DNA from 2 places in the Citrobacter sp. CFNIH10 genome. Region 1 is predicted to be linked to the other one. Evidence: predicted binding sites of a transcription regulator. Region 1 holds the regulator's gene; the other holds the start of a gene.
The links. Region 1 encodes sigma-54, which starts transcription at its own class of promoters, with help from an activator protein. Its sites were predicted from a motif close to GTTGGCACANNTTTCGCTNT; they were not measured.

Region 1 (15,378 bases):
TGCAAGGGCTCGTTATCCGGTGCAAAGCGGTTTCACGAGCATATTTACCGGTCGTCGAATGTAAAAAGCCCCGCAACAGGGTGCGGGGCTTTTATCCGTTACCGGACCACGAAAAACTTACTCAGCAACGATGCTGATGTATTTACGGTTGTTCGGGCCTTTAACTTCAAATTTCACTTTACCGTCTGCTTTAGCAAACAGAGTGTGGTCACGACCGCAACCTACGTTAGTGCCAGCGTGGAACTTGGTACCACGTTGACGAACGATGATGCTACCCGCCAGAACGGATTCGCCACCGAAACGCTTAACGCCCAGGCGTTTAGCTTCTGAATCGCGACCGTTACGAGTTGAGCCGCCAGCCTTTTTATGTGCCATTTAAATCTCTCCTCAGGTCTTAGGCGCTGATGCCAGTAATTTTCACATCAGTGAACCACTGACGATGGCCCTGCTGCTTACGATAGTGTTTACGACGACGAAACTTAACGATTTTAACTTTCTCGCCACGACCGTGAGCAACAACTTCAGCTTTGATAACGCCGCCATCAACGAAAGGAACGCCGATTTTGACTTCTTCACCGTTTGCGATCATCAGAACTTCAGCGAATTCAACAGATTCGCCAGTTGCGATGTCCAGCTTTTCCAGGCGAACGGTCTGACCTTCGCTTACTCGGTGTTGTTTACCACCACTTTGGAAAACCGCGTACATAAAAAACTCCGCTTCCGCGCACACCTTTTCAATGATTCAGAGTGCGCTATAAATATTCACAATAGGGCGCGAATATTACGCAAAACGTGAGCCTTTGACAAGTGCTACAGTCAATACATGAAGAAAAAAAACACAACGTGTACGGTAACGTTTATCTGCGGCGTTTTTTCAGTACAATCAGCATATATTTCTAACCCTAAACCCTAAGTTACCTTGCCGCATGATGAGGTAAACGGGGCGAAAAGCCCGGCTTTTGCGATGAATTTAGAAAAAATCAACGAGTTAACCGCGCAAGATATGGCGGGTGTCAATGCGACAATCCTTGAACAGCTTAATTCCGACGTCCAACTGATCAATCAGTTAGGCTATTACATTGTGAGCGGTGGCGGTAAACGCATTCGCCCGATGATTGCCGTCCTCGCGGCGCGCGCCGTTGGCTATCAGGGAAATGCCCATGTCACGATCGCGGCATTGATCGAATTTATCCACACCGCCACCCTGCTTCATGACGATGTGGTGGATGAATCCGATATGCGCCGGGGTAAAGCCACTGCGAACGCCGCGTTTGGTAATGCCGCCAGCGTGCTGGTTGGCGATTTTATCTATACCCGAGCTTTCCAGATGATGACCAGCCTCGGCTCGCTGAAAGTGCTGGAGGTGATGTCTGAAGCCGTAAACGTCATTGCTGAAGGTGAAGTCCTGCAGTTAATGAACGTTAACGACCCGGATATTACGGAAGACAGCTATATGCGGGTGATCTACAGTAAAACAGCGCGTCTGTTTGAAGCGGCGGCGCAGTGTTCCGGTCTCCTCGCGGGCTGTAGTGACGCCGAGGAAAAAGGACTGCAGGACTATGGTCGCTATCTGGGCACTGCATTCCAGTTGATTGACGATCTGCTGGACTATAACGCCGACGGCGAACAGCTCGGTAAAAATGTCGGTGATGACCTGAACGAAGGCAAACCGACGTTACCGCTGCTGCATGCGATGCGTAACGGTACGCCAGAGCAGGCACAAATGATTCGCCATGCGATCGAGCAAGGCAATGGCCGACATCTTCTGGAGCCCGTGCTGGAAGCGATGAACGCCTGCGGCTCACTGGAATGGACACGTCAGCGTGCGGAAGAAGAGGCTGACAAAGCCATCGCCGCGCTGCAGGTGCTGCCGGATTCCCAATGGCGCGAAGCGTTGATCGGCCTGGCGCATATCGCCGTCCAGCGCGATCGCTAATAACGATGGAATCATCCCGCCACTCTGCGCGGGATGATTCATAAAAGATCTAATAAAACCCACCGAATATCCCTATTCCGCTGCAAGCAAAGCAATAACTCTTAATAAATTCTGAATATTCAAACTCTTTACTTGAACATATTAGAACAACAATTCTCTGGGAGTATAGTGTCTTCTGCAAATTGATGGTGCAAATCAACGATGAATGACCATAAACGAGGGGATAAATGGAGAGCAAACTCATTGACTGGCATCCGGCAGATATCATTGCTGGATTACGTAAAAGAGGGACATCAATGGCTGCCGAGTCACGCAGAAACGGATTAAGTTCCTCCACGCTGGCAAACGCCTTAACCCGACCATGGCCGAAAGGCGAGCTGATCATTGCGAAAGCGCTCGGAACGGATCCCTGGGTGATCTGGCCTTCACGATACCATGACGCAAAAACTCATGCGTTTATCGACAGAACGCGCATGATGCGGGCGACACGTCGTGACAAGCAGGATGTAGAGTAAGGCACAAAGCAGTAGCCCCAGCCATTGGCAACGGGGCTACTGATTTCATTGACGCTTATTCGGCTTTCACGCGCTCGATATTGGCACCCAGGGCGCGCAGTTTATCTTCGATACGTTCGTATCCGCGATCGATATGATAAATACGATCCACGACCGTCGTCCCTTCTGCAATACATCCCGCAAGCACCAGACTAGCCGACGCACGCAGATCCGTCGCCATCACCTGCGCACCGGAGAGCTTATCCACACCGTGACAAATCACGGTATTGCTTTCGATTTCTGCATGAGCGCCCATACGGCTCAGCTCAGGCACGTGCATAAAGCGGTTTTCAAACACGGTTTCCGTGATGAATCCGGTCCCTTCCGCTACCAGGTTCAGCAGCGTGAACTGGGCCTGCATGTCCGTCGGGAATGCCGGGTGCGGTGCAGTGCGCACGTTGACAGCTTTCGGACGTTTACCGTGCATGTCGAGGCTAATCCAGTCTTCACCCACGTCGATATCCGCGCCGGCATCGCGCAGTTTCGCCAGTACCGCGTCCAGCGTATCCGGCTGCGCGTTACGACAGAGGATTTTGCCGCGAGAAATTGCCGCTGCGACCAGGAAAGTCCCGGTTTCGATACGGTCCGGCAATACGCGATAGACACCACCGCCCAGACGTTCTACGCCTTCGATGGTGATACGATCGGTACCCTGGCCGGAAATTTTCGCTCCCAGCGCAATCAGGAAGTTGGCCGTGTCGACAATTTCTGGTTCACGTGCGGCGTTTTCAATGATGGTGGTGCCTTCCGCCAGCGTGGCGGCACACATGATGGTGACCGTTGCGCCAACGCTGACTTTATCCATGACGATATGCGCGCCTTTTAGACGGCCATCCACGGAGGCTTTCACATAGCCTTCTTCCAGCGTGATCGTGGCGCCCAGTTGCTCCAGACCGGTGATATGCAGGTCAACCGGACGTGCGCCGATCGTGCAACCGCCAGGCAGAGAAACCTGGCCCTGACCAAAACGGGCCACCAACGGTCCCAGCGCCCAAATTGATGCGCGCATGGTTTTTACCAGGTCATACGGTGCGCAGAAAACATTAACGTCGCGGGCATCGATGTGCACGGAGCCATTGCGTTCCACTTTGGCGCCAAGCTGACTTAGCAGTTTCATCGAGGTATCAACGTCCTTCAGTTTCGGGACGTTCTGGATCTCTACCGGCTCTTCCGCCAGCAACGCCGCAAAAAGGATCGGCAGAGCGGCGTTTTTCGCGCCAGAAATTGTGACTTCGCCCTCGAGCCGGGTTGGCCCTTGTACACGAAATTTATCCATGATGTTGTTCTCAGTTAAAATTCATCGTCGTTACCGGTGTGACACCCGTAACTCAAAAACCGTTAAGTTTGCGATCGCGCGCCCATTCTGCGGGGGTATACGCTTTGATCGACAGGGCATGAATGCGATTGTCCGCAATGTACTCCATCAGCGGCGCATAGACCGACTGCTGCTTCTTCACCCGGCTCATGCCGTCAAACATCTCACCCACGGCAATAACCTGAAAGTGACTGCCATCGCCAGAGACGTGGACTTCCTGGAGGGAGAGTGCGTTCATCAGCACGCTCTGAATTTCATTATTTTCCATGGGCTCTTCATTCGTCAGATTGTGAATACAGCCCAACATCTTAGAGCAAAGTTGCGCTGTCATAAATAAGCAAAAAGCCTCGCGGGTCAATCCAGCGAGGCTGTAGATAATAACGTACTGATATTACTGACGCGGAAGCACGTCAGCAGGCAGATTATAGAGTTCCGCCAGGGTAAAGACTTTGTCATTCACCCCCGACAACGACACGTTGTTGCCCTGCTGTTTCGCCAGACTGATGAGATGGACCAGCAGCGCCAGTCCCCCCGTATCCACTCGGGAAACCTGACTGAGGTCGATGCAGGTGACACCGGTCATTGCTTCAATGCGCGCATCCCACAAAGGATTAAGCACATCCTGGTCCAGTTCTCCCACCAGCGCCAGCTTGTCACCGTCACGCGTCCAGTTGAGTGACTGAGTCATTACTTCTTCTCTTCCAGCGTGATTTTTTGCTGCGCGATAGATTTCAGTTGCGCCGTCAGTCCATCGATCCCTTTAGTACGCAGCAGATCGCTCCACTCGTTCTGTTTGGTAGTGATCATGCTGACGCCTTCGGCGATCATGTCATAGGCCTGCCAGTGACCCGTCTGAGTGTTTTTACGCCACTGGAAGTCCAGACGCACCGGAGGACGGCCGTTGGGATCGAGGATGGTTACACGGATCGGAACGATGCTCGCATCACCCAACGGTTGTTCCGGAGCAATCTGATACGTCTGACCGTGATACATCGCCAGCGCCTGGCCGTAGGCCTGTTTCAGGTATTCACGAAACGCGGCGAAGTAGGCTTCACGCTGAGCCGGAGTGGCTTCTTTGTAGTAACGCCCCAACACCAGCGCGCCAGCATATTTCACCTGCACATACGGCAGCAGTTCCTGGTCAACCACGTCACGCAGATAGTCCGGATTAGAACGGATTTTCGGCTGTTCGTTTTTCAGGCGGTCGAAGGTTTTCTGCGCCGCTTCATTCATCAACTTGTAAGGGTTGGTCTGATCGGCTGCAATGGCGGTGCTCAGCGGTGCAATCACCAGCAGAGCCACCATCATTAAACGCTTAAGCATAATTCGATTCTCCTGAGATTAATTCGTTGTGCCCGCAGGCCCAGTGGCTTCATTATGGCCTTCGGTCGGCGCCGACGCATCGCCAGAATTCTTATTGTCATCGCCTTTACTGTTGCTGTTGTAAAGGAACTGACCAATCATATCTTCCAGCACCATCGCGGATTTGGTGTCCTGGATTGTGCCGCCATCTTTGAGGATAGACGTTCCCAGCTCAGGATCTTCAAAACCGACGTTCAGCGCCAGATACTGTTCCCCCAGCAGACCGGACGTCCGGATGCTCAGCGAACTGGTATCAGGGATGTGGTTATAGCGCTCTTCGATGTCCAGCGTCACGCGCGGTAAATAGGTCTTCGGATCCAGAGAGATATCCGCCACGCGCCCCACCACCACACCACCGATACGCACCGGCGAGCGCACTTTCAGGCCGCCGATATTATCGAATGTCGCGTAAATCGTGTAGGTCGGTTCTGTGCGCATAGAGGTCACATTAGCCGCCTTCAGGCAGATAAACAGTGCGGCCAGCAATGCGGCTAATAAGAAGATCCCCACCCAAATTTCATTTTTTTTCGTTTGCATGAACTCAATTCCCAAACATCAATGCGGTCAGTACAAAGTCCAGACCCAGAACGGCCAGCGACGAGTGCACAACGGTGCGTGTGGTTGCCCGGCTGATTCCCGCCGAGGTCGGAATCGCATCATACCCATTGAATAATGCAATCCAGGTTACCGTAATGGCGAACACCACGCTTTTAATCAAACAGTTGACCAGATCCAGACGCCAGTCGACGGCACTCTGCATCGCAGACCAGAAGAAGCCAGCATCAATCCCCTTCCAGCTTACGCCGACCAGAGAACCGCCCCAGATCCCGACGGCCACAAACAAAATCGTCAACATCGGCAGCGAAATCACGCCCGCCCAGAATCGCGGAGAGATCACCCGGCGCAGGGGATCGACAGCCATCATTTCCATACTGGAAAGCTGCTCGGTCGCGCGCATCAGGCCAATTTCAGCGGTGAGTGCAGAGCCCGCACGCCCCGCAAATAACAACGCGGCGACAACCGGACCGAGTTCACGCAGCAGCGACAGTGCCACTAACATCCCCAGACTGGTTTCCGCGCTATAGGTGGTAAGTACCAGATAGCCCTGCAGCCCCAGCACCATGCCGATAAACACGCCAGAAACAATAATGATCAGCATCGACAGGACGCCCACATTATAAAGCTGGCGCACCAGCAACGGCGCGTGCTTACGAAATTCCGGTTTGCCGACCAGCGCATTGAACAACATTAACCCGGCGCGCCCGAACGTTCTGAGAGTTTTAATCCCCTTGTGTCCCAGCGTCGCCAGTGCATTTAACAGCATGAGTGGCTTAACTCCCTGTTCCGAGTAAATCAGAGTGATAATCGCCCGCAGGATAGCGGAACGGGACCGGCCCGTCTGCAATGCCATCCAGGAACTGACGCACACGCGGGTCGTCATTCTCTTGCAACGCCTGCGCGCTGCCGTGGGCCACAATCTTTTTGTCCGCCATAATATAGGCGTGATCGGCAATGCTCAGGACTTCCGGCACATCGTGAGAGACCACGACGCAGGTCACGCCCAGCGCATTGTTTAATTCAGAAATCAGTTTGACCAGCACGCCCATGGTGATCGGATCCTGTCCGACAAACGGTTCATCAAACATGATGAGATCCGGCTCCAGCGCAATGGCGCGTGCTAACGCCGCCCGGCGCGCCATCCCACCGGACAGTTCAGAGGGCATCAGTTTTGCCGCGCCGCGCAGACCGACAGCTTCCAGTTTCATCATCACCGTGCTCTTCAGTAACGGCGGGGGAAGCGTGGTATGTTCGCGTAGCGGATAGGCCACGTTATCAAACACGTTCATGTCGGTGAACAGCGCCCCGGACTGAAACAGCATACTCATCCGTTTGCGTACCGTGTAGAGGCGCGAGCGAGACATCTCAGGAATGTTCTCGCCATCAAACAAGATCTCCCCCTTGTCTGGCACAATTTGTCCGCCGATCAGACGCAAGAGCGTCGTTTTACCGATGCCCGATGGCCCCATGATCGCGGTTACCTTGCCACGCGGTACGGTCAGAGAGATGTTATCGAAAATGCAGCGGTCGCCGCGCGTAAAGCTGACATCGCGCATATCGACTAAATTCGCCACAGACTGCCCCATTGATTCATCCTTCGTGTTGCTTGTTGATCTCAGCATGGCGTGGAATTCAGCCATGAACCCAACATATTTACAGAATATTACCCGTGCTGGTTAGCTAAAGCTGGCATTTGTTTTACTTTTTAGCTGCATAAAGTCAAAATTAAGACTTCGTTACGGTTTCCAGACGATCCCGGTGGACCGGCGAGTATACCTGAAGAAAGGACTTTAGATGCTTTTAGCAACGGCGCTGTTAATTATTGGTTTATTATTGGTCGTCTACGGCGCCGACCGCCTGGTTTTTGCCGCGTCAATCTTATGTCGAACCTTTGGGATCCCGCCGCTGATTATCGGTATGACGGTAGTCAGTATAGGCACATCTCTGCCTGAAATTATTGTTTCTGTCGCCGCCTCTCTGCACGGGCAGTTAGATTTAGCCGTCGGCACCGCGCTCGGCTCTAACATTACTAACATTTTGTTGATCCTCGGGCTTGCCGCGCTGATCCACCCTTTTACCGTGCATTCCGATGTTCTGCGTCGCGAATTACCGCTAATGTTGCTGGTTAGCGTGGTGGCCGGATCCGTACTGTATGACGGACAACTCAGCCGCAGCGATGGTATCTTTCTTTTACTGTTAGCCGTGTTATGGCTGCTGTTCATTGTTAAAATCGCCCGTCTCGCTGAGCGTCAGGGCAATGACAGCCTCACCCGCGAACAGGTTGCCGAGTTGCCGCGTGAAGGCGGATTACCGGTGGCGTTTTTATGGCTGGGCATTGCGCTGATTATCATGCCGATGGCGACCCGAATGGTGGTGGATAACGCCACTGTGATTGCCAATTTCTTCGCGATGAGCGAACTGACGATTGGCCTGACGGTGATCGCAATTGGCACCAGCCTGCCTGAACTGGCAACCGCTATCGCGGGCGTGCGCAAAGGTGAGAACGATATCGCGGTGGGCAATATCATCGGCGCGAACATTTTTAACCTCACCATTGTTCTCGGCCTTCCTGCTCTGATTACGCCGGGTGACGTCAATCCGCTGGCGTTCAGCCGTGACTACAGCGTGATGCTGCTGGTGAGCATCGTCTTTGCATTACTTTGCTGGCGGCGTCCCCGCCAGTCCGGTCGCGGCGCGGGTGTGCTGCTGACCGGCGGTTTTATCGTATGGCTGGCGATGCTGTATTGGCTATCGCCACTTCTCGTTGGATAACTGGAAACAGACATATGTCGCACTTAGCGTTACAACCGGGTTTTGACTTTCAGCAAGCCGGCAAAGAAGTTCTGGCGATTGAACGTGAAGGCCTGGCGGAGCTCGATCAGTACATCAACCAGGATTTCACTCTCGCCTGTGAGAAAATGTTCAACTGCACCGGCAAAGTGGTGGTGATGGGCATGGGGAAATCGGGGCATATTGGCCGCAAAATGGCCGCGACCTTTGCCAGCACCGGAACCTCTTCCTTCTTCGTTCATCCGGGCGAAGCCGCCCACGGCGATCTGGGAATGGTGACCTCGCAGGATGTAGTGATTGCCATCTCCAACTCCGGGGAATCCAGCGAGATCGCGGCCCTGATTCCAGTTCTTAAGCGACTGCAGGTTCAGCTTATCTGCATCACCGGGCGACCAGAAAGCAGCATGGCGCGTGCTGCGGATGTCCATCTGTGTGTTAAAGTACCGCAAGAAGCCTGTCCGCTTGGACTGGCCCCGACAAGCAGCACCACCGCTACATTAGTGATGGGCGATGCGCTGGCGGTGGCGTTATTAAAGGCGCGCGGCTTTACCGCTGAGGATTTTGCTCTGTCGCATCCGGGCGGTGCGCTAGGGCGTAAACTGCTGTTGCGCGTGAACGATATTATGCATACGGGTGATGAAATCCCGCATGTCACCAAAGAAGCCAGCCTGCGCGATGCGCTGCTGGAGATAACCCGCAAGAACCTCGGGATGACCGTGATTTGCGATGATGCGATGAAGATCGACGGTATCTTCACCGACGGTGATTTACGTCGCGTCTTTGATATGGGCGTTGATGTGCGCCAGCTCGGTATCGCCGACGTGATGACGCCAGGGGGCATTCGCGTGCGTCCAGGAATACTGGCGGTCGATGCCCTGAACTTAATGCAGTCTCGTCATATCACCTCCGTAATGGTTGCCGATGGCGACCAGTTACTCGGTGTGTTACATATGCATGATCTCCTGCGTGCAGGCGTTGTGTAGAAATTCAAGGATAAAATGAAATGAGCAAAGCAGGTGCGTCGCTTGCGACCTGTTATGGACCCGTCAGCGCAGACGTCATCGCCAAAGCAGAGAATATCCGTCTGCTGATTCTTGATGTCGATGGCGTGCTGTCGGATGGCCTGATTTATATGGGCAACAACGGTGAAGAGCTGAAGGCTTTCAACGTCCGTGACGGTTACGGGATCCGTTGTGCGCTGACGTCTGATATCGACGTCGCCATCATTACCGGACGAAAGGCTAAACTAGTAGAAGATCGGTGTGCCACACTGGGGATCACGCACCTGTATCAGGGGCAGTCGGACAAGCTGGTCGCCTTTCACGATCTGTTGGCAAAACTGGCGATTGCGCCGGAAAATGTGGCCTACGTCGGTGACGATCTGATTGACTGGCCGGTGATGGAAAAAATTGGCCTGAGCATTGCCGTTGCGGATGCGCATCCGTTACTGCTTCCGCGCGCGGATTATGTCACGAAAATCGCGGGCGGACGCGGCGCGGTACGAGAAGTCTGTGATTTATTATTACTGGCGCAGGGTAAGCTTGATGAGGCCAAAGGGCAATCGATATGAGTAAAGCCAGACGTTGGGTTATCATTCTACTGTCATTGGCCGTGCTGGTGCTGATTGGGATTAACCTGGCCGATAAAGACGACACGGCGCAGGTGGTGGTGAATACGAGCGATCCGACCTATAAGAGCGAGCATACGGATACCGTTGTCTACAGTCCGGAAGGTGCGCTGAGCTATCGTTTGATCGCCCAACATGTTGAATATTATTCCGATCAGGCCGTTTCGTGGTTCACACAACCCGTATTAACGACGTTTGATAAGGACAAGATCCCGACGTGGTCAATCAAGGCTGATAAAGCCAAGCTAACCGAGGATCGAATGCTGTATCTTTATGGTCACGTTGAAGTCAACGCGCTGGTGCCTGACGCTCAACTTCGCAGAATTACCACCGATAACGCGCAGATCAATCTGGTGACGCAGGATGTTACCTCTGAAGACCTCGTCACGTTATACGGAACAACATTTAACTCCAGCGGACTGAAAATGCGCGGCAACTTACGCAACAAGAACGCCGAGCTGATTGAAAAGGTTAGAACCTCCTATGAAATTCAAAACAAACAAACTCAGCCTTAATCTTGTGCTTGCCAGCTCACTTCTGGCCGCCAGCATTCCGGCGTTCGCCGTCACGGGCGATACCGAACAGCCGATCCACATCGAATCGGACCAGCAGTCTCTGGATATGCAGGGCAACGTCGTGACCTTCACCGGTAATGTCATTGTGACCCAGGGCACTATCAAAATTAACGCCGATAAAGTGGTCGTTACCCGCCCTGGCGGTGAAGAGGGTAAAGAGGTCATTGATGGCTTCGGCAACCCGGCCACGTTCTATCAAATGCAGGACAACGGTAAGCCGGTAAAAGGCCATGCGTCGAAAATGCATTATGAACTGGCGAAAGATTTTGTCGTGCTCACCGGCAATGCGTATCTGGAACAGCTCGACAGCAACATCACCGGTGACAAAATTACCTATCTGGTGAAAGAGCAGAAAATGCAGGCCTTCAGTGAGAAAGGCAAGCGTGTGACCACCGTTCTGGTTCCGTCGCAGTTGCAGGACAAAAACAAAAACCAGGCTCCGGCTCAGAAAAAGAGTAACTAATTCGTTATGGCAACATTAACTGCAAAGAATCTGGCGAAGGCCTACAAGGGCCGCCGCGTCGTGGAAGATGTCAGCCTGACCGTCAACTCGGGCGAGATTGTCGGTCTGCTTGGGCCGAACGGTGCGGGTAAAACCACCACCTTCTACATGGTCGTCGGCATTGTGCCGCGCGATGCCGGTAACATCATTATTGATGATGAAGACATCAGTCTGCTGCCGTTGCACGCCCGCGCGCGCCGCGGAATTGGCTATCTGCCGCAGGAAGCGTCGATTTTTCGCCGCCTGAGCGTGTACGATAACCTGATGGCCGTACTACAAATTCGTGACGATCTCACCAGCGAACAGCGTGAAGACCGCGCTAACGAGCTGATGGAAGAGTTCCACATTGAGCATCTGCGCGACAACATGGGTCAGTCACTCTCCGGCGGGGAACGTCGCCGTGTGGAAATCGCCCGTGCCCTCGCCGCCAACCCGAAATTTATCCTGCTGGATGAACCCTTTGCCGGCGTTGACCCCATCTCCGTTATCGATATCAAACGCATTATTGAGCATCTGCGTGACAGCGGTCTCGGCGTGTTGATTACCGACCATAACGTCCGCGAAACGCTGGCCGTGTGTGAACGCGCCTATATCGTGAGCCAGGGACACCTGATCGCGCACGGCACGCCGACAGAAATCCTGCAGGACGAACACGTGAAGCGCGTATACCTTGGGGAAGACTTCAGACTCTGATAGGGTAGAAGTTTGCGACGTCATAGCGGGAGAAAACGACTCTGAACATGAAGCAAGGTTTGCAACTCAGGCTGAGCCAACAACTGGCGATGACGCCGCAGCTACAACAGGCGATTCGTCTGTTGCAGTTGTCCACGCTGGAACTGCAGCAGGAACTCCAGCAAGCGCTGGAAAGCAATCCGTTGCTGGAACAAACCGATCTTCACGACGAAGTTGATACCCGCGAAACTCAGGACAGCGAAACGCTGGATACCGCCGACGCTCTCGAACAAAAAGAGATGCCGGAAGAGTTGCCGCTTGACGCCAGCTGGGATGAAATCTACACCGCCGGTACGCCGTCGGGCACCAGCGGCGACTACATTGACGATGAGCTCCCCGTTTACCAGGGTGAAACCACGCAGACCCTACAGGATTACCTGATGTGGCAGGTGGAACTCACCCCGTTCTCCGATACCGACCGCGCAATCGCCACGTCGATTGTAGATGCCGTTGACGATACCGGTTATCTCACCGTTTCGCTGGACGACATCCTCGACAGCATGGGCAATGATGAGGTCGGCCTTGATGAAGTCGAAGCCGTACTCAAACGTATTCAGCGGTTTGATCCCGTAGGCGTGGCGGCAAAAGATCTGCGCGATTGCTTACTGATCCAGCTCTCGCAATTCGACAAAGCGACCCCCTTCCTTGAAGAAGCCCGGTTGATCATCAGCGATCATCTCGATCTGCTGGCGAACCACGACTTCCGTACTCTGATGCGCGTCACACGTCTCAAAGAAGAGGTGCTCAAAGAGGCGGTCAATCTGATTCAGTCACTCGATCCCCGACCCGGACAGTCGATCCAGACCGGCGAACCGGAATACGTGATCCCGGATGTGCTGGTACGCAAGCATAACGGTCACTGGACGGTTGAGCTCAACGGTGACAGCATTCCCCGCTTGCAGATCAATCAGCACTACGCCGCCATGTGCAACGGTGGGCGTAATGACGCCGACAGCCAGTACATCCGCAGTAATTTGCAGGATGCGAAGTGGTTGATTAAGAGTCTGGAAAGCCGCAATGATACCCTGCTGCGCGTCAGCCGTTGCATCGTTGAGCAGCAGCAAGCCTTCTTTGAGCAAGGCGAAGAATTTATGAAACCGATGGTGCTGGCTGACATCGCCCAGGCCGTCGAGATGCACGAATCGACCATTTCTCGTGTGACGACGCAGAAGTATCTGCACAGTCCACGCGGCATTTTTGAACTGAAGTATTTTTTCTCCAGCCATGTGAATACCGAGGGGGGTGGCGAAGCGTCCTCCACGGCGATCCGCGCACTGGTGAAGAAGTTGATTGCGGCGGAAAACCCCGCGAAGCCTTTGAGCGACAGCAAGCTAACATCGATGCTGTCGGAACAAGGCATCATGGTGGCGCGCCGCACCGTTGCGAAGTACCGAGAGTCTTTATCCATTCCGCCGTCAAACCAGCGCAAACAACTGGTTTGACCCAACCGATAAGGAAGACACTATGCAGCTCAACATCACTGGAAACAACGTCGAGATCACAGAAGCCCTGCGTGACTTTGTGAATACCAAGTTCGCCAAACTCGAACAGTATTTTGACAGGATCAATCAGGTCTATATTGTGTTGAAAGTGGAAAAGGTTACCCACATCTCGGATGCAACACTGCATGTAAACGGTGGCGAAATTCACGCCAGCGCGGAAGGTCAGGATATGTATGCGGCCATTGATGGCCTGATTGACAAGCTGGCAAGACAGCTCACCAAACACAAAGATAAATTGAAACAACACTAATTGTTCGGGCAGTTAGCGGGTGCAGGACGGCCTGTTGTGCAGAACAACAGGCCATTTGTACAGTTAGCGCTCCGAATCCGTTCCGCTGTTGTGGGACGGATTCTTAGGTGAAATTATGATAAATAACGATACGACTCTACAACTGAGTAGTGTACTTAACCAGGAATGTACGCGCAGTGCCGTTCACTGCCAGAGCAAAAAACGCGCGCTGGAAATCATCAGTGAACTGGCTGCAAAACAGCTCAGTCTACCGCCGCAGGTCGTTTTTGAAGCGATCCTGACGCGCGAAAAAATGGGCAGTACCGGCATCGGCAATGGGATCGCCATCCCGCACGGTAAGCTGGAAGAAGATACCCTGCGCGCCGTCGGCGTGTTTGTGCAACTGGAAACGCCCATCGCCTTCGATGCGATTGATAATCAACCTGTTGATCTGCTTTTTGCCCTGCTGGTGCCTGCGGATCAAACCAAAACGCACCTGCATACACTATCGCTGGTGGCTAAGCGTCTGGCGGATAAAACCATCTGCCGTCGACTGCGCGCCGCACAGAGCGATGAAGAGTTGTATCAAATCATCACTGACACCGAAGGCGGTCAGGATGAAGCGTAACTCCCCTTTTTCCCTGGTGAGGAGAAACAGTACATGGTACTGATGATCGTCAGCGGTCGTTCAGGGTCAGGTAAATCTGTCGCCCTGCGCGCGCTGGAAGATATGGGCTTTTACTGCGTGGATAACCTTCCCGTCGTATTGTTACCCGATCTGGCTCGCACGCTTGCCGAACGCCAGATTTCGGCTGCCGTCAGCATTGACGTACGCAATATGCCAGAGTCGCCGGAAATTTTTGAGCAGGCGATGAACAACCTGCCCGAGGCGTTCTCGCCGCAGTTGCTGTTCCTCGATGCCGATCGCAACACGTTGATTCGTCGCTACAGCGATACGCGTCGTTTGCACCCTCTCTCCAGCAAGAACCTGTCGCTGGAAAGCGCCATTGATCAGGAAAGTGACCTGCTGGAACCGCTGCGTTCTCGCGCCGACCTGATCGTCGACACCTCAGAAATGTCGGTGCATGAACTGGCTGAAATGCTGCGGACCCGCCTGTTGGGTAAACGTGAGCGTGAACTGACGATGGTGTTTGAGTCCTTCGGCTTTAAGCACGGGATCCCCATCGATGCCGATTACGTTTTCGACGTCCGCTTTCTGCCAAACCCGCACTGGGATCCGAAACTGCGTCCAATGACCGGTCTCGACAAGCCCGTCGCCGCCTTCCTCGACAGACACACAGAAGTACACAATTTTATCTACCAGACTCGCAGCTATCTTGAGCTATGGTTACCCATGCTGGAGACCAACAACCGTAGCTATCTGACCGTTGCTATCGGTTGTACCGGCGGGAAACACCGTTCGGTGTATATTGCAGAACAGCTGGCAGACTACTTCCGCTCACGCGGTAAAAACGTACAGTCACGCCATCGTACGCTGGAAAAACGCAAAACATGACCGTGAAGCAAACTGTTGAAATCACGAACAAGCTGGGCATGCATGCCCGGCCAGCAATGAAGCTCTTTGAATTAATGCAGGGATTTGACGCGGAAGTCCTGCTACGAAATGATGAAGGCACCGAAGCGGAAGCCAACAGCGTCATCGCATTACTGATGCTGGACTCCGCCAAAGGCCGAC
Region 2 (15,378 bases), 660 kb from region 1:
GAAGAACTGCATAAAACCGGAGTCAAAACCGGTGAAGTGACAGGCCAGACCGAGGTTCAGCAGATGGGAGTGCAGACGCTCCACCTCCAGCAGAATGGCGCGGATCATCTGCGCGCGTTCCGGCACCACGATGCCCATCGCGTTTTCAACGGAGGTGGTATACGCGGTGCTGTGGGCGAAGCCGCAGATCCCGCAAACGCGATCCGACAGGAAGGTGACTTCGTTGTAGCCCATCCGGGTTTCCGCCAGTTTTTCCATGCCGCGATGGACATAGAACAGGCGGTAATCAGCGTCGATAATATTTTCGCCATCAACAAACAGGCGGAAGTGTCCCGGTTCATCCGAAGTGACGTGCAGCGGGCCAATCGGCACCACATTATTTTTCTTGTCACCCAGTTCATTGATGAACTCGTAGGTTTCCGCATCGGTGGTCGGTGCCGGGCGCTGACGATAATCCATGCTGTCTTTACGCAACGGATAGAGTTCGTCCGGCCAGTCATCAGGCAGCACCAGACGGCGTTCGTCCGGCAGACCGACCGGGATCAGACCGTACATGTCGCGCACTTCGCGCTCGCCCCAGACGGCAGCCGGCACGCGCGGCGTGACGGACGGGAATTCCAGCTTATTGGCATCAACTTCAACACGTACCGTGATCCAGCATTTGGTACCCTGCTCCATCGACAGCACGTAGTACACCGCGTAATGACCACACAGCTGGCGTTCATCATTGCCAAACAGCACCGAGAGCCATCCGCCCTGCTTGTAGTAAAGGAATTCGACCACTTCCGGCAGATAGTTGACCTTCACGGTGATGGTCAGCTGATCCCGGGTCTGCCAGGCTTCGTCCAGCACCACGCCAGGAAATGCCTGGTGCAGTGCGGCAAGGTATTGTTGACCAACTTTTTCTTCAGACATGCTCAAACTCTCTTAAATCACGCCACCAGCAAGGAGACGAACGCTAAAAACGCAAACCCAAAACCGGCCCAGGTCACGCGTGAGGTGGCGCAAAAACGCAGACGCGCCATGCTGTTTTCAAACAGGGCAATCACCAGTACGCCGACAAGCAGCTTGATGATGGCGATCACCAGCGCCAGCAACAGTCCACCTGCGCTGAACGTTTCCATCTGTCCCCACGGCAGGAACACGCCGACAAACATTTGCAGTACTACCAGCTGTTTCAGGCTAATGCCCCACTTCAGCACCGCAAAACCGCTGCCGCTGTATTCGGTCAGCGGCCCTTCCTGCAATTCCTGCTCCGCTTCCGCCAAATCGAACGGCAGTTTGCCCATTTCGATAAAGGTGGCGAACGCACAGGCGCACAGTGCCAAAATCAGCGGAATGCTGCGGGCTGCTGGCCAGTGATAGATCGTATCGGTGATATTGCTGATATGGGTGGAACCCGCAACCTGCGCAGCGACCCACAGTCCCAGCAGCAGGATCGGCTCCACCAGCACGCCGAGCATCGCTTCACGACTGGCACCGATCGCCGTGAACGGGCTGCCGGTATCAAGTCCCGCGATAGAAAAGAAGAAACGGGCAATAGCGAACAGATAAATCAACGTGATCAAATCGCCCAGTTGCGGCAGCGGTGAACCCACGGTTACCACCGGCAGCGCGGTAGCGATGGTCAGCATAACGCCCACCATCACAAAAGGCGTCAGACGAAAGACCCAGCCAGCATCCGCTGGCGCGACGCTCTGACGGCCCAGCAGTTTGAGCAGGTCGCGATACTCCTGCAATACACCAGGACCGCGGCGATTGTGCAGACGGGCACGCGCCACGCGGGTCACGCCGGATAGCAGCGGCGCAGCGGCAAATAACACCAGCGCCTGAATTAACGGATATAAAACACTCATTCTCAGGCTCCTCGTGAAACCACAATCACCACCAGCACGGCCAGTTCGATCAGCGCCAGGCGGCGGAACAGCACCGGTACCGCCGCGCTTTGCCAACCCGGAACCCACGCTACCGGATTGAGCCACTTACGCAGTTTGAGAACCGGTGCAAAGGCTTCCTTCACTGGCATCGCGAAACCGTGCGCGGTAATGACCATCGACTGCTCGTGATCGTAACCGCAGACCCATGCCGTCCCGCGAGAACGCGATGGCAGACGGTTGCCTTTGAACATCGCCATGATGATGAATGGCAGCAGCGGACAGGCAATCAGCAACAGCGTGATCATGGGTTGCGATACGGTGGTATTGGCGGTTTCCAGCGGCAACGGTACGGCAGTCGCCAGCAGCGGCAACAGCCACGGCGCGGCAACCCCGCCGAGTACGCAACAAATCGCCAGCGCCACGACGCTGATGCCCATCAGGAGAGGCGCACAGCAGGCGTTTTCCGCCTCTTTCGTGCGCGGCGCGCCGAGGAAGGTCACGCCATACACTTTCGCCATACACATCACCGCCAGCGCACCGGTAATCGCCAGTCCGACCGCCAGTAGTGGCCCCAGCAGACGACCAATAAACGCGCCGCTGTTGCCCAGTTTGAAGAAGGACTGGTAGATCACCCACTCGCCAGCAAATCCGTTCAGCGGCGGCAGTGCAGCCATCGCCATCAGCCCCACCAGCATCGCAATGGAAATGACCGGCATGCGTTTACCGATGCCGCCCAGTTTTTCGATATCGCGATGTCCGGTACGAAACCAGATGCTGCCCGCGCCAAGAAACAGCACGCTTTTGAACAGGCTGTGGTTCACCAGGTGATAGAGACCACCGGTCAGGCCCAGCGCAATCAGCGTCGGTTGTTTGAGAGCAATCCCGGTCACGCCTGCGCCGAGACCGAGCAGGATAATGCCGATGTTTTCCAGCGTGTGATACGCCAGCAGGCGCTGAATATTGTGCTCCATCAACGCATACAGACCGCCGACAAACGCGGTGATCATGCCGAGAACCAGCAGTAACACACCCCACCACAGCGGCGCATTACCGCCAATCAGCGATAACGAGAGAATGCCCAGTAGACCGACCTTCATCACCACGGTGGAGAACAGGGCCGCCGCTGGAGCGCTGGCGCTCGCGTGAGCCTGCGGCACCCATCCGTGCAGCGGAATAATCCCGGCCAGCAGACCAAAGCCCGCCACGCCAAGCAGCCAGATGTCAGCGCCCAGCGGCAGTTCCTGAGTGCGCAGATCGAGGAGACGCAACTCAAGGGTGCCATAGCGCTGCCACACCAGATAACAGGCGATCGCCAGCAGCAACGTACCGAGACGCCCCAGCGCAAACCACAGCTTGCCTTCTTTGCTGCATCCGGTCAGGAACACCGCACACAGCGCCATGATTTCCGCCATCACCACCAGCGTGCCGAGATTGCTGGCGGCAACTGCGCACACCGCCGCCGCCATCAGCAGATTCACCAGCAGACCGTTGGCCTTGACCTGCGGATGGCGATGCCAGTCGATGTTGTACAAACTGACGAACAGTCCACACAGCCCCAGCGTAATCAGCCAGATAGCATTCAGCGGGGTGATTTGTACGCTGTGGCCGATAAACGGTATCACGCCGCGCACCGCGACAGCGTTGATGAGCACGGAGAAACCCGCCGCGGCAGTACACAAGCCCCCCACCGCGCCGCCCACACCAGCAACCCAGCCGCTAAGCGCTTTATGAAAAGAGAACAGAAATGCCAGGACGGCGGCGGCGGCAAACCAGGCCACACCGCTGATGATCAGTGAAATTGCGCTCATTTTGCCTCCCCACTCTGAGCCTGCTGAAACAAGGAGAGATCGCCGAAGTCAGTATTGAAAGTCAGCTCACGTTTCCGTTTACTGGCGCGGGCGATGTCCATGTTGTTCACCAGATGCAGAGCTTTCGTCGGACACATCCGTACACAGGCCGGGCCTTGTTCATCGAAACTGCACAGATCGCATTTCACCGCGATGGCACGCACGCCCGGAACCCAGTCCAGCAGCGTACTGACGCGAGCCGGTGCCGGTGGCGCTGGTGGTGCTTTAGGCGTATTGGCGTTGGCCGGGATATGCAGCGGACGGCTGCCGGAAAATTCGATCGCGCCAAACGGACAGGCAATGCCGCACAGTTTGCAGCTCACGCACAGGCTTTCATTAAGCTGTACGGCGCCATCCACCCGGTTAATGGCGTTAACCGGACACACGGTGGCGCAAGGGGCATCTTCACAGTGGTGGCAAAGCTGCGGCGCAGATTCTTTTTCATTCAGCATCACTTTCAGGCGCGGCATAGACTGTAGGCCGTGCTGGCGATGCGTCTCTGAACAGGCGGCCTCGCAGGTGTGGCAGCCGATACAGAGCGTGGAGTCAGCAATTACAAAACGATTCACCAGGCATTCCTCAGGTGATAGTCATTTTTGACGAAAACATGCCGATGAAATGTCATTTTCGACACTGTTCGACACGTCTGTCCCTTAAAGCGTCGTGACAACCCATGAGACGACGTCACGACGTAAAACGCTGGGGTCAGGCCGCCGGATTTTGTCTCGCCACCAGTTGGCTCAGATTGATCGGCGACCCGCTTTCAACAGCGGCATACAGTCGGTCATAAACGCTGGCGATTTTATCGAGATAGTGTTCCAGCACCTGCTCACGCTCACGGTTGCTGACCCGCTCGTCCACTTTGCCATCAATGCTCAATTGCGCCTGTGCAATCAGTTGCTTATCTTCGCCATCTTTTGTTTCGACGTAATACTCAATGGTGTGGCTGTTGAAGCCTTCCGCCATCGTGACGGTGATGCGAAAGTGTTCGAACAGTACGAAACAGAGATCTTTATCCGGCGCGCAGCTCATCGCATGGTGCAGACGCGCTTTCGACAGGGTGATCCCCTGAACCAGCGAATTGCAGTAAATATGCCACTGGTCCTGTAGGCGACGATGCCGCTGCGCGATGTAATCGGCTTTTTCGCTTATTTCCCAAATAGTCATGTCAGGTTACCCGTTTAACAGAGATAGCCTGCCATAAGCATTTTCCATGCCAGTTTTTAACCATTTGTTTTTTCATGAATTTAATAATAAAAGACGGCTGTCGACGCCCGAATGACATGTCATTTCGTCATCATCGTCATCGACAAATGCCCCCAACTTTCAGGCTGGCATAGTTATTGCTTATCACTGCCCATCATATCGGGAGGCACTATGCACGAAATTACCCTTTGCCAGCGGGCACTGGAATTGATCGAACAACAGGCCGTCGCGCACGGCGCAAAACGGATAACTGGGGTCTGGCTCAAAATTGGCGCATTTTCTTGCGTAGAAACCAGCGCTCTCTCCTTTTGTTTTGATCTGGTATGCCGTGGCACCGTTGCGGAAGGTTGTAAACTGCACCTCGAGGAACAAGAAGCCGAATGCTGGTGTGAATCCTGTCAGCAATACGTCACCTTACTGACCCAACGCGTACGCCGTTGCCCGCAATGCAATAGCGACACGCTGCAAATCGTGGCCGATGATGGATTACAGATTCGACGAATAGAAATAGATCAGGAGTGAGCGATGTGTACAACATGCGGTTGCGCTGAAGGCAACCTTTATATAGAGGGTGATGAGCATAACCCTCATTCCGCGTTTCGCAGCGCGCCTTTTGCCCCGGCAGCTCGCCCGGCGCTGAATATTACCGGCATAAAAACGTCCGAATTCACCCCGAGCCAGACGGAAGAAGGCGATCTGCACTACGGTCACGGTGAAGCCGGCACCCACGCGCCAGGCATGAGCCAGCGGCGTATGCTGGAAGTAGAAATCGACGTGCTGGATAAAAACAACCGTCTGGCCGAGCGCAACCGCGCCCGCTTCGCCGCGCGCCAACAGTTGGTGCTCAACCTCGTCTCCAGCCCAGGATCCGGTAAAACCACTCTGCTTACCGAAACGCTGATGAAGCTGAAAGACAGCGTCCCGTGCGCCGTCATTGAAGGCGACCAGCAGACGGTCAACGACGCCGCGCGCATTCGCGCCACGGGCACTCCGGCCATTCAGGTCAACACCGGCAAAGGCTGTCACCTCGATGCGCAGATGATTGCCGATGCCGCGCCGCGTCTGCCGCTGGAAGACCACGGCATTCTGTTTATCGAAAACGTCGGCAACCTCGTCTGCCCGGCGAGTTTTGATCTCGGCGAACGCCATAAAGTGGCGGTGCTTTCTGTCACCGAAGGCGAAGACAAGCCGCTGAAATACCCGCATATGTTCGCCGCCGCCTCGCTGATGCTGCTCAACAAAGTCGACCTGCTACCGTACCTGAATTTCGACGTTGAGAAGTGCATTGCCAGTGCCCGGGAAGTTAATCCGGATATAGAGATCATCCTGATTTCCGCCACCAGCGGCGAAGGAATGGATCAGTGGCTGAACTGGCTGGAGGCACAGCGATGTGCATAGGCGTTCCCGGCCAAATCCGCACTATCGAAGGTAACCTGGCGAAAGTCGACGTTTGCGGCATTCAGCGCGACGTCGATCTGACGCTGGTCGGCAGTTGTGATGAGCACGGCGAACCTCGTCTGGGCCAGTGGGTACTGGTCCACGTCGGTTTTGCCATGAGCGTGATTAACGAAGCCGAAGCGCGCGACACGCTCGATGCGCTCCAGAACATGTTTGATGTTGAGCCGGACGTCGGCGCTTTGCTGTATGGCGAGGAAAAATAATGCGTTTTGTTGACGAATACCGCGCGCCGGAACAGGTGATGCAACTGATTGAACACCTGCGTGAACGTGCCGCGCATCTGCCGTATACCGCTGAACGTCCGCTGCGCATTATGGAAGTTTGCGGCGGCCATACACACGCGATCTTCAAATTTGGTCTCGACCAGTTGCTCCCTGATAACGTGGAGTTTATCCACGGCCCGGGTTGTCCGGTCTGCGTACTGCCGATGGGACGTATCGACAGTTGCGTTGAAATTGCCAGCCATCCGGAGGTGATTTTCTGTACCTTTGGCGACGCCATGCGCGTGCCGGGGAAACAAGGTTCGCTGTTGCAGGCGAAAGCGCGCGGTGCGGACATTCGCATCGTCTACTCGCCGATGGATGCGCTCAAACTGGCGCAGGAAAACCCAACGCGTAAAGTCGTGTTTTTCGGCCTCGGCTTTGAAACGACCATGCCGACCACCGCCATTACCCTGCAACAGGCAAAACTGCGCGACGTGCAGAATTTTTACTTCTTCTGTCAGCACATCACGCTCATTCCGACCCTGCGCAGCCTGCTGGAACAGCCCGATAACGGCATCGACGCGTTTCTCGCTCCAGGTCACGTCAGTATGGTGATCGGTACCGACGCCTATCATTTTATTGCCAGTGAGTTTCATCGTCCGCTGGTGGTCGCTGGATTCGAACCCCTTGATCTACTGCAAGGCGTCGTGATGCTGGTTGAGCAGAAAATAGCGGCCCACAGCCAGGTCGAAAACCAGTATCGCCGCGTGGTGCCAGACGCCGGCAACCTGTTGGCGCAACAGGCTATTGCCGACGTATTTTGCGTCACCGGCGACAGCGAGTGGCGCGGCCTGGGGGTGATTGAATCCTCCGGCGTGCATCTGACGCCTGACTATCAGCGTTTTGATGCCGAAGCGCATTTCCGACCGGCACCTCAGCAGGTTTACGACGACCCGCGCGCCCGCTGCGGCGACGTGCTGACCGGGAAATGTAAACCGCATCAGTGCCCGTTGTTTGGCAAGACCTGTAATCCAGAGACCGCCTTCGGCGCACTGATGGTCTCTTCAGAAGGCGCATGCGCCGCCTGGTATCAGTATCGTCAGCAGGAGTGTGAAGCATGAAGAGCGTACAACTCGCCCACGGTAGCGGCGGTCAGGCCATGCAGCAACTGATTAACAGTCTGTTTATGGAAGCCTTCGCTAACCCGTGGCTGGCGGAGCAGGAAGATCAGGCGCGGCTTGAACTGGCGCAACTGGTCGCTGAAGGCGATCGGCTGGCATTCTCCACCGACAGCTACGTCATTGACCCACTGTTTTTCCCCGGCGGCAACATCGGCAAGCTGGCGATCTGCGGTACCGCCAATGACGTCGCCGTCAGCGGCGCAATTCCACGCTATCTCTCCTGCGGCTTTATCCTCGAAGAAGGACTGCCGATGGAGACGCTGAAAAGCGTGGTAAACAGCATGGCCGCCACCGCGCGTGAGGCCAATATCGCGATCGTGACCGGCGATACAAAAGTTGTTCAACGTGGCGCAGCGGACAAATTATTCATCAACACCGCAGGCATGGGGGCGATTCCAGCCAATATTCACTGGGGTGCACAAACCCTGGCAGCGGGCGACGTGCTGCTGGTCAGCGGTACGCTGGGCGATCACGGCGCCACTATTCTTAATCTGCGTGAACAGTTAGGGCTGGATGGCGAACTGGTCAGCGACTGCGCGGTATTAACGCCGCTAATTCAGTCGTTGCGCGATATCCCCGGCGTGAAAGCCCTGCGCGACGCGACGCGTGGCGGCGTGAACGCGGTCACCCATGAGTTTGCCGCCGCCTGCGGTTTTGGCATTGAGCTGTCCGAATCCGCACTTCCCGTGAAACCTGCCGTTCGTGGAGTATGTGAACTACTGGGTCTGGATGCGCTTAACTTCGCAAACGAAGGCAAGCTGGTCATTGCCGTTGAACGTCAGGCGGCCGGGCAGGTGCTGGCGGCGTTGCATGCCCATCCGTTGGGGCGCGATGCGGCACTGATTGGCGAAGTGGTCGAACGTAAAGGTGTGCGTCTGGCCGGTCTTTACGGCGTGAAGCGCACGCTGGATTTACCGCATGCAGAACCGCTGCCGCGGATCTGTTAAGTCCGTCATTATGCCGGATGGCGGCGTCGCCTTATCCAGCCTACACAATCGGTTGAACCGTTGGTCGAATAAGGCGTTTTCGCCGTTATTCAACTCACACAAACTGTTCGAACCGTAGGCCGGATAAGGCGTTTTTTGTCGACACCCGGCGGAAGTCGAGTATCTATATCTATAATTTAATTTCTTTTTTTGCACCGCGCAGCGGTACTTTCCTGGAAAAGCAATATGTCGTATACACCGATGAGCGATCTCGGGCAGCAAGGATTGTTCGACATCACTCGCACATTGTTACAGCAGCCCGACCTGCAATCGCTAAGCGAGGCGCTTTCGCAACTGGTAAAGCGCTCGGCGCTTGCCGACAGCGCGGCGATTGTGTTGTGGCAAGCGCAGACACAGCGGGCGTCCTGGTACGCCACGCGCGATAACGGCAAACCCGTCATCTACGAAGATGAAACCGTGCTGGCCCACGGCCCGATCCGCCGTATTCTCTCTCGCCCCGATGCCCTGCACTGCAATTATCACGAGTTTTCAGAAACCTGGCCGCAACTGGCTGCTGGCGGCCTTTACCCGCCATTCGGCCACTACTGCCTGCTGCCGCTGGCGGCGGATGGCCGCATTTTTGGCGGCTGCGAATTTATCCGCAACGACGATCGCCCCTGGAGCGAAAAAGAGTACGAGCGTCTGCAAACCTTCACCCAGATTGTCGGCGTGGTGGCAGAGCAAATTCAGTGCAGGGTCACGAACAACGTCGATTACGATCTCTTGTGCCGCGAACGCGACAACTTTCGTATTCTGGTCGCCATCACTAACGCCGTACTCTCCCGGCTCGACATGGATGAGCTGGTAAGTGAAGTCGCCAAAGAGATCCATCACTATTTCAACATCGACGACATCAGCATTGTCCTGCGTAGCCACCGTAAAAATAAGCTCAGCATTTACTCCACTCACTACCTCGATGAAAATCATCCCGCACACGAACAAAGCGAAGTCGATGAAGCTGGCACTCTGACGGAACGGGTGTTTAAAAGCAAAGAGATGCTGCTGATAAACCTGAACGAACGGGACGCGCTGGCCCCCTATGAACGCATGCTGTTCGATACGTGGGGCAACCAGATTCAGACGCTGTGCCTGCTACCGCTGATGTCGGGCAACACCATGCTCGGCGTACTCAAGCTGGCGCAGTGTGAAGAAAAAGTGTTTACCACCGCCAACCTGAACCTGCTGCGCCAGATTGCCGGGCGCGTCGCCATCGCCGTGGACAACGCCCTCGCCTATCAGGAAATCCATCGGCTGAAAGAGCGGCTGGTGGATGAAAACCTGGCGCTTACCGAACAGCTCAACAATGTCGACAGCGAGTTTGGTGAAATCATCGGGCGCAGCGATGCGATGTACAGCGTGCTCAAGCAGGTCGAGATGGTGGCCCAGAGCGACAGCACTGTGCTGATCCTCGGTGAAACCGGCACCGGGAAAGAGCTGATTGCCCGCGCAATCCACAATCTGAGTGGGCGTAACGCACGCCGGATGGTGAAGATGAACTGCGCCGCCATGCCCGCTGGCCTGCTGGAAAGTGACCTGTTCGGTCACGAACGCGGCGCCTTCACCGGTGCCAGTGCGCAGCGCATTGGCCGCTTTGAGCTGGCGGATAAAAGTTCTTTGTTCCTGGATGAAGTGGGCGACATGCCGCTGGAATTACAGCCTAAGCTTTTACGCGTCTTACAGGAACAGGAATTTGAGCGTCTGGGCAGCAATAAGCTGATCCAGACCGACGTGCGCCTGATCGCCGCCACCAACCGTGACCTGAAAAAAATGGTCGAGGATCGCGAGTTTCGTAGCGATCTCTACTACCGCCTCAACGTTTTTCCGATCCGACTTCCGCCGCTGCGCGAACGCCCGGAAGATATCCCCCTGCTGGTGAAAGCATTCACCTTTAAAATCGCTCGCCGCCTGGGGCGTAACATCGACAGTATCCCGGCGGAAACCCTGCGCATCCTCAGCAATATGGAGTGGCCGGGTAATGTGCGCGAACTGGAGAACGTGGTGGAACGTGCCGTTCTGCTGACGCGAGGAAGCGTGCTGCAACTCTCGCTGCCGGATATCGGCATGCTCTCACCTGGCGAACCGCCCGTCGCGACCGAAGTCGCCCAGGAAGGGGAAGACGAGTATCAGCTCATCCTGCGGGTGCTGAAAGAGACCAATGGTGTGGTTGCAGGCCCGAAAGGCGCAGCTCAGCGACTGGGTCTTAAGCGCACCACGCTGCTTTCACGCATGAAGCGTTTAGGCATTGATAAAGACGCGCTGGTTTGAGGCACGCGTTGCTGGATGTCGGGTGGGCAATTATCCGTAGGCCGGATTAAGGCGAAGCCGCCATCCGGCATTTCGCTTCACTTCTTACGCGAGTATTTTTCCGGCAGTTCCGGCACGGGACGTTTATCGTCGATGAGATGACGAACGGTCAGGATGGGATGACGCCAGAGCATTCTCGGCCCCGCCCAGCGCATAATCTGCTTCATCTCTTCACGCTTCGCTGGTTGATAACAGTGTACGGGACACTGTTTACAGGCCGGTTTATCCTCGCCAAAGACGCACTTATCCAGACGTTTTTGCGCATAGGCAAACAGCGCGTCGTAGTGTTCCGGCTCATCAGATGCCTGCGGACACTGGCTCTCGTACAGCGCGATCATTTTTTTAATCGTCAGTTTTTCGCGAGCAATGCGCTTGCCGGACATGATGCGCCCTCCACTACATTAAGGTGTATTTATTCTACAACTTAAATTCTCGCAACACTATCACCCAAAGGTGACACTCCCCCACCCACACCTCAAATAAGAATTATTTTCATTTAACACTATCTTTATACATGCCTTGTGCTATATAACATAGCAAAGGCTATATTCGATGAATAATTAACCACTTTTTTTATGAGGGATACTATGTCGCACCTCTCCCGTCTGACCTCGTCTCTGCTGGCGGCTGTACTGGCCATCTGCATGCTGTCACCGGCTTATGCCAAAGAGAAGCTCAATGTCGTTACCACCTTCACGATCATTGCGGACATGGCGCAAAACGTGGCGGGTGAGGCGGCCAACGTCAGTTCGATCACCAAACCCGGCGCGGAAATTCATGAGTATCAACCCACTCCGGGCGACATTAAGCGAGCGCAGGGGGCGCAATTGATCCTCTCTAACGGTCTGAATCTGGAGCTGTGGTTTGCCCGCTTCTACCAGAATTTGTCGGGTGTGCCGGAAGTGACGGTTTCTGACGGGGTGAAACCCATGGGCATCAGCGAAGGACCGTATAACGGGAAACCCAACCCTCACGCCTGGATGTCGGCGGAAAACGCGATGATCTACGTCGACAATATTCGCGACGCGCTGACGAAATACGATCCGGATAACGCCGCGATTTACCAGAAAAATGCCGAACGTTATAAAGCGCAAATTCACCAGACGCTGGCCCCTCTCCATGCCGCGCTGGCAAAAATCCCTGCCGATAAACGCTGGCTGGTCACCAGCGAAGGAGCGTTCTCTTATCTTGCCCGCGATAACGATCTGCAAGAGCTGTATCTCTGGCCGATCAACGCCGATCAGCAGGGAACGCCCAAACAGGTACGTAAAGTGATCGATGCGATCAGAGCGCATCAGATCCCCACCGTATTCAGCGAAAGCACCGTATCAGATAAACCGGCCCGTCAGGTCGCGCGGGAATCCGGCGCACATTACGGCGGCGTGCTGTATGTCGATTCCCTGAGCGCCGCCGATGGCCCCGTTCCCACCTATCTCGATCTGCTACGCGTTACCACCGAGACCATCGTCAGTGGTATCAATGACGGTTTGAGGAGTCAGAAATGAGTCAATCTGCGATTACCGTGAATCAGGTGACGGTGACGTATCGCAATGGTCATACCGCACTACGCGATGCCACCTTTCAGGTACCGGGCGGTTCGATTGCCGCGCTGGTAGGAGTCAACGGGTCGGGAAAATCAACGTTGTTCAAAGCACTGATGGGTTTTGTCCGCCTGGCCGACGGCGACATTTCCATCCTGCAACAGCCGGTGAATCACGCGCTGAAGCAGAATCTGATTGCCTACGTCCCACAGTCCGAAGAGGTTGACTGGTCATTTCCGGTGCTGGTGGAAGACGTCGTGATGATGGGCCGCTACGGACATATGGGCTGGCTACGTCGTCCGAAGGCTCAGGATCATGCCAGTGTTGACGCTGCGCTGGCGCGGGTGGATATGCTGGAATACCGCCACCGGCAGATTGGCGAGCTTTCTGGCGGGCAGAAAAAACGCGTCTTCCTCGCCAGGGCCATTGCCCAGGATGGCCAGGTCATTCTGCTGGATGAGCCTTTTACCGGCGTCGATGTCAAAACCGAAGCGCGCATTATTGCGCTGCTACGCGAGTTGCGCGATGAGGGGCGCACGATGCTGGTCTCCACCCACAATCTCGGGTCAGTCACCGAATTCTGTGATTATACGGTGATGATCAAAGGCACCGTGCTGGCGAGCGGCCCGACCGAAACCACTTTTACCGCCGACAACCTTGAACTGGCGTTCAGCGGCGTCCTGCGTCACGTCGCGCTCAGCGGCGGCGAAGAACACATCATTACCGACGACGAACGCCCGTTTATCTCCCGACGAGCGGCAGGCTGCGGAGAGTCATCATGAACTGGCTGACAGAACCCTTTGGTTATCAGTACATGCTCAACGCGATGTGGGTATCGGCGATGGTTGGCGGACTGTGCGCCTTTCTCTCCTGCTATTTAATGCTTAAAGGCTGGTCGTTGATTGGCGATGCGCTGTCGCACTCCATCGTGCCAGGCGTTGCCGGTGCCTACATGCTCGGCTTGCCCTTCTCTCTCGGTGCCTTTCTCTCCGGTGGCCTGGCAGCAGGCAGTATGCTTTTTCTGAACCAGCGCTCACGGCTTAAAGAAGATGCCATTATTGGCCTGATCTTCTCGTCATTCTTTGGCATCGGGCTGTTTATGGTGTCGCTCAACCCGATGTCGGTGAATATTCAGACCATCATTCTCGGCAACGTACTGGCCATCGCGCCGGAAGACATTGTGCAACTGGCGATTATCGGCACGGTTTCCCTGCTCATCCTGCTGCTGAAGTGGAAGGATCTGATGGTCACTTTTTTCGATGAAAACCACGCCCGCTCCATTGGCCTGCACCCGGCCCGTCTGAAGCTGCTGTTTTTCACTCTGTTATCGGTGTCCACCGTCGCCGCGCTGCAAACCGTGGGGGCATTTCTGGTGATCTGCCTGGTCGTGACGCCCGGTGCCACCGCCTGGCTGCTGACTGACCGCTTTCCACGCCTTCTTATGATCGCCGTTGCGATCGGCAGTGTGACCAGTTTTTTCGGCGCCTGGCTCAGCTACTGGCTGGACGGGGCGACCGGCGGGATCATTGTGGTGCTACAAACCGTATTATTCCTGCTGGCGTTCGTTTTTGCCCCCAAACACGGCCTGCTGGCAAACCGCCGTCGCGCACGACGTAAGGAGTCATCATGTTTCTGAGCACTCTGCTGGAACCCTTTCAGTTCGACTTTATGGTCAACGCGCTGGCCGTCTCCGCTCTTGTGGCGATTCCCTGTGCGTTACTGTCGGTATTTCTGGTGCTCAAAGGCTGGGCGCTCATGGGCGATGCCATGAGTCATGCGGTTTTTCCGGGAATTGTGCTGGCTTATATCGTCGGTATTCCACTGGCTATCGGCGCGTTTATTGCGGGCCTATTCTGCGCAGTCGCGACCGGATATCTTGATGACAACAGCCGCATCAAACGCGACACCATCATGGGGATCGTCTTCTCCGGGATGTTTGGCGCCGGACTGGTACTCTATGTCTCTATCCAGTCAGAGGTTCACCTCGATCATATTCTGTTCGGCGACATGCTAGGGATTTCGCTGAGCGATATTGGGCAAACGGCCTTCATTGTACTGGGTATCGCCCTGATCATTGCATTCAAGTGGAAAGATTTGCTGCTGCACGCCTTCGATCCGCATCAGGCGAAAGCCTGCGGCCTTAACACGACTTTGCTGCATTACGGACTGCTGTGCATGATTGCGCTGACCATTGTGGCGACGCTGAAATCGGTGGGGATCATTTTGTCAATCTCCCTGCTGATCGCCCCAGGCGCGATTGCCATTTTACTCACCCGCCGGTTTGCTCATGCGCTGTTGCTGGCAACGGGTCTGTCGGTGGTTACCTCATTTTTAGGTGTGTATCTGTCATTCTTCCTCGACAGCGCACCCGCTCCCACGATCGTCGTGCTGTTCACCATTCTCTTTATCGCGGCGTTTGTTTTTGCCGCATTACGCGACCGACATTCGGAATTGCGACAACAACAATCGGTGTAAAATTCTGAAACGGAAGAAGGATCGAGAAGTCGGCGATCCTGACTTTCCCTGAAATGCGTATCTCCGCTATCATGTGTCCCTTATGTGATAACAACGAAAACTAAAAGTATCGCAACCCATTTACATTCAGGGACTGGACACAACTCCATGAGTACAATCGATAATCTCGACGCCCACACCCCAATGATGCAGCAGTATCTCAAGCTGAAGGCCCAACACCCGGAGATCCTGCTTTTCTATCGCATGGGCGACTTTTACGAACTCTTTTACGACGATGCAAAACGGGCGTCGCAGTTGCTC

Region 2: a site for sigma-54 is predicted at 5,055-5,074, ahead of hypA (hydrogenase maturation nickel metallochaperone HypA). Genes of this name have one in related genera too.

Annotation. Positions count from the first base shown of each region.
Region 1 is NZ_CP026216.1:695,730-711,107, forward strand. It holds gene rpmA (50S ribosomal protein L27) at 118-375, opposite strand; gene rplU (50S ribosomal protein L21) at 395-706, opposite strand; gene ispB (octaprenyl diphosphate synthase) at 965-1,936, shown strand; gene sfsB (DNA-binding transcriptional regulator SfsB) at 2,164-2,451, shown strand; gene murA (UDP-N-acetylglucosamine 1-carboxyvinyltransferase) at 2,507-3,766, opposite strand; gene ibaG (BolA family iron metabolism protein IbaG) at 3,819-4,073, opposite strand; gene mlaB (lipid asymmetry maintenance protein MlaB) at 4,197-4,493, opposite strand; gene mlaC (phospholipid-binding protein MlaC) at 4,493-5,128, opposite strand; gene mlaD (outer membrane lipid asymmetry maintenance protein MlaD) at 5,147-5,704, opposite strand; gene mlaE (lipid asymmetry maintenance ABC transporter permease subunit MlaE) at 5,709-6,491, opposite strand; gene mlaF (phospholipid ABC transporter ATP-binding protein MlaF) at 6,499-7,311, opposite strand; gene C2U53_RS06675 (calcium/sodium antiporter) at 7,520-8,497, shown strand; gene kdsD (arabinose-5-phosphate isomerase KdsD) at 8,512-9,498, shown strand; gene kdsC (3-deoxy-manno-octulosonate-8-phosphatase KdsC) at 9,519-10,085, shown strand; gene lptC (LPS export ABC transporter periplasmic protein LptC) at 10,082-10,657, shown strand; gene lptA (lipopolysaccharide ABC transporter substrate-binding protein LptA) at 10,626-11,180, shown strand; gene lptB (LPS export ABC transporter ATP-binding protein) at 11,187-11,912, shown strand; gene rpoN (RNA polymerase factor sigma-54) at 11,960-13,393, shown strand; gene hpf (ribosome hibernation promoting factor) at 13,416-13,703, shown strand; gene ptsN (PTS IIA-like nitrogen regulatory protein PtsN) at 13,819-14,310, shown strand; gene rapZ (RNase adapter RapZ) at 14,344-15,198, shown strand; gene npr (PTS phosphocarrier protein NPr) at 15,195-15,378, shown strand, end outside.
Region 2 is NZ_CP026216.1:37,080-52,457, forward strand. It holds gene hycE (formate hydrogenlyase subunit HycE) at 1-915, opposite strand, end outside; gene C2U53_RS03460 (respiratory chain complex I subunit 1 family protein) at 933-1,856, opposite strand; gene hycC (formate hydrogenlyase subunit 3) at 1,859-3,685, opposite strand; gene hycB (formate hydrogenlyase subunit HycB) at 3,682-4,293, opposite strand; gene hycA (formate hydrogenlyase regulator HycA) at 4,430-4,891, opposite strand; gene hypA (hydrogenase maturation nickel metallochaperone HypA) at 5,102-5,452, shown strand; gene hypB (hydrogenase nickel incorporation protein HypB) at 5,456-6,328, shown strand; gene hypC (hydrogenase 3 maturation protein HypC) at 6,319-6,591, shown strand; gene hypD (hydrogenase formation protein HypD) at 6,591-7,712, shown strand; gene hypE (hydrogenase maturation carbamoyl dehydratase HypE) at 7,709-8,719, shown strand; gene flhA (formate hydrogenlyase transcriptional activator FlhA) at 8,945-11,023, shown strand; gene C2U53_RS03510 (nitrous oxide-stimulated promoter family protein) at 11,101-11,445, opposite strand; gene C2U53_RS03515 (metal ABC transporter substrate-binding protein) at 11,650-12,567, shown strand; gene sitB (iron/manganese ABC transporter ATP-binding protein SitB) at 12,564-13,385, shown strand; gene sitC (iron/manganese ABC transporter permease subunit SitC) at 13,382-14,239, shown strand; gene sitD (iron/manganese ABC transporter permease subunit SitD) at 14,230-15,078, shown strand; gene mutS (DNA mismatch repair protein MutS) at 15,226-15,378, shown strand, end outside.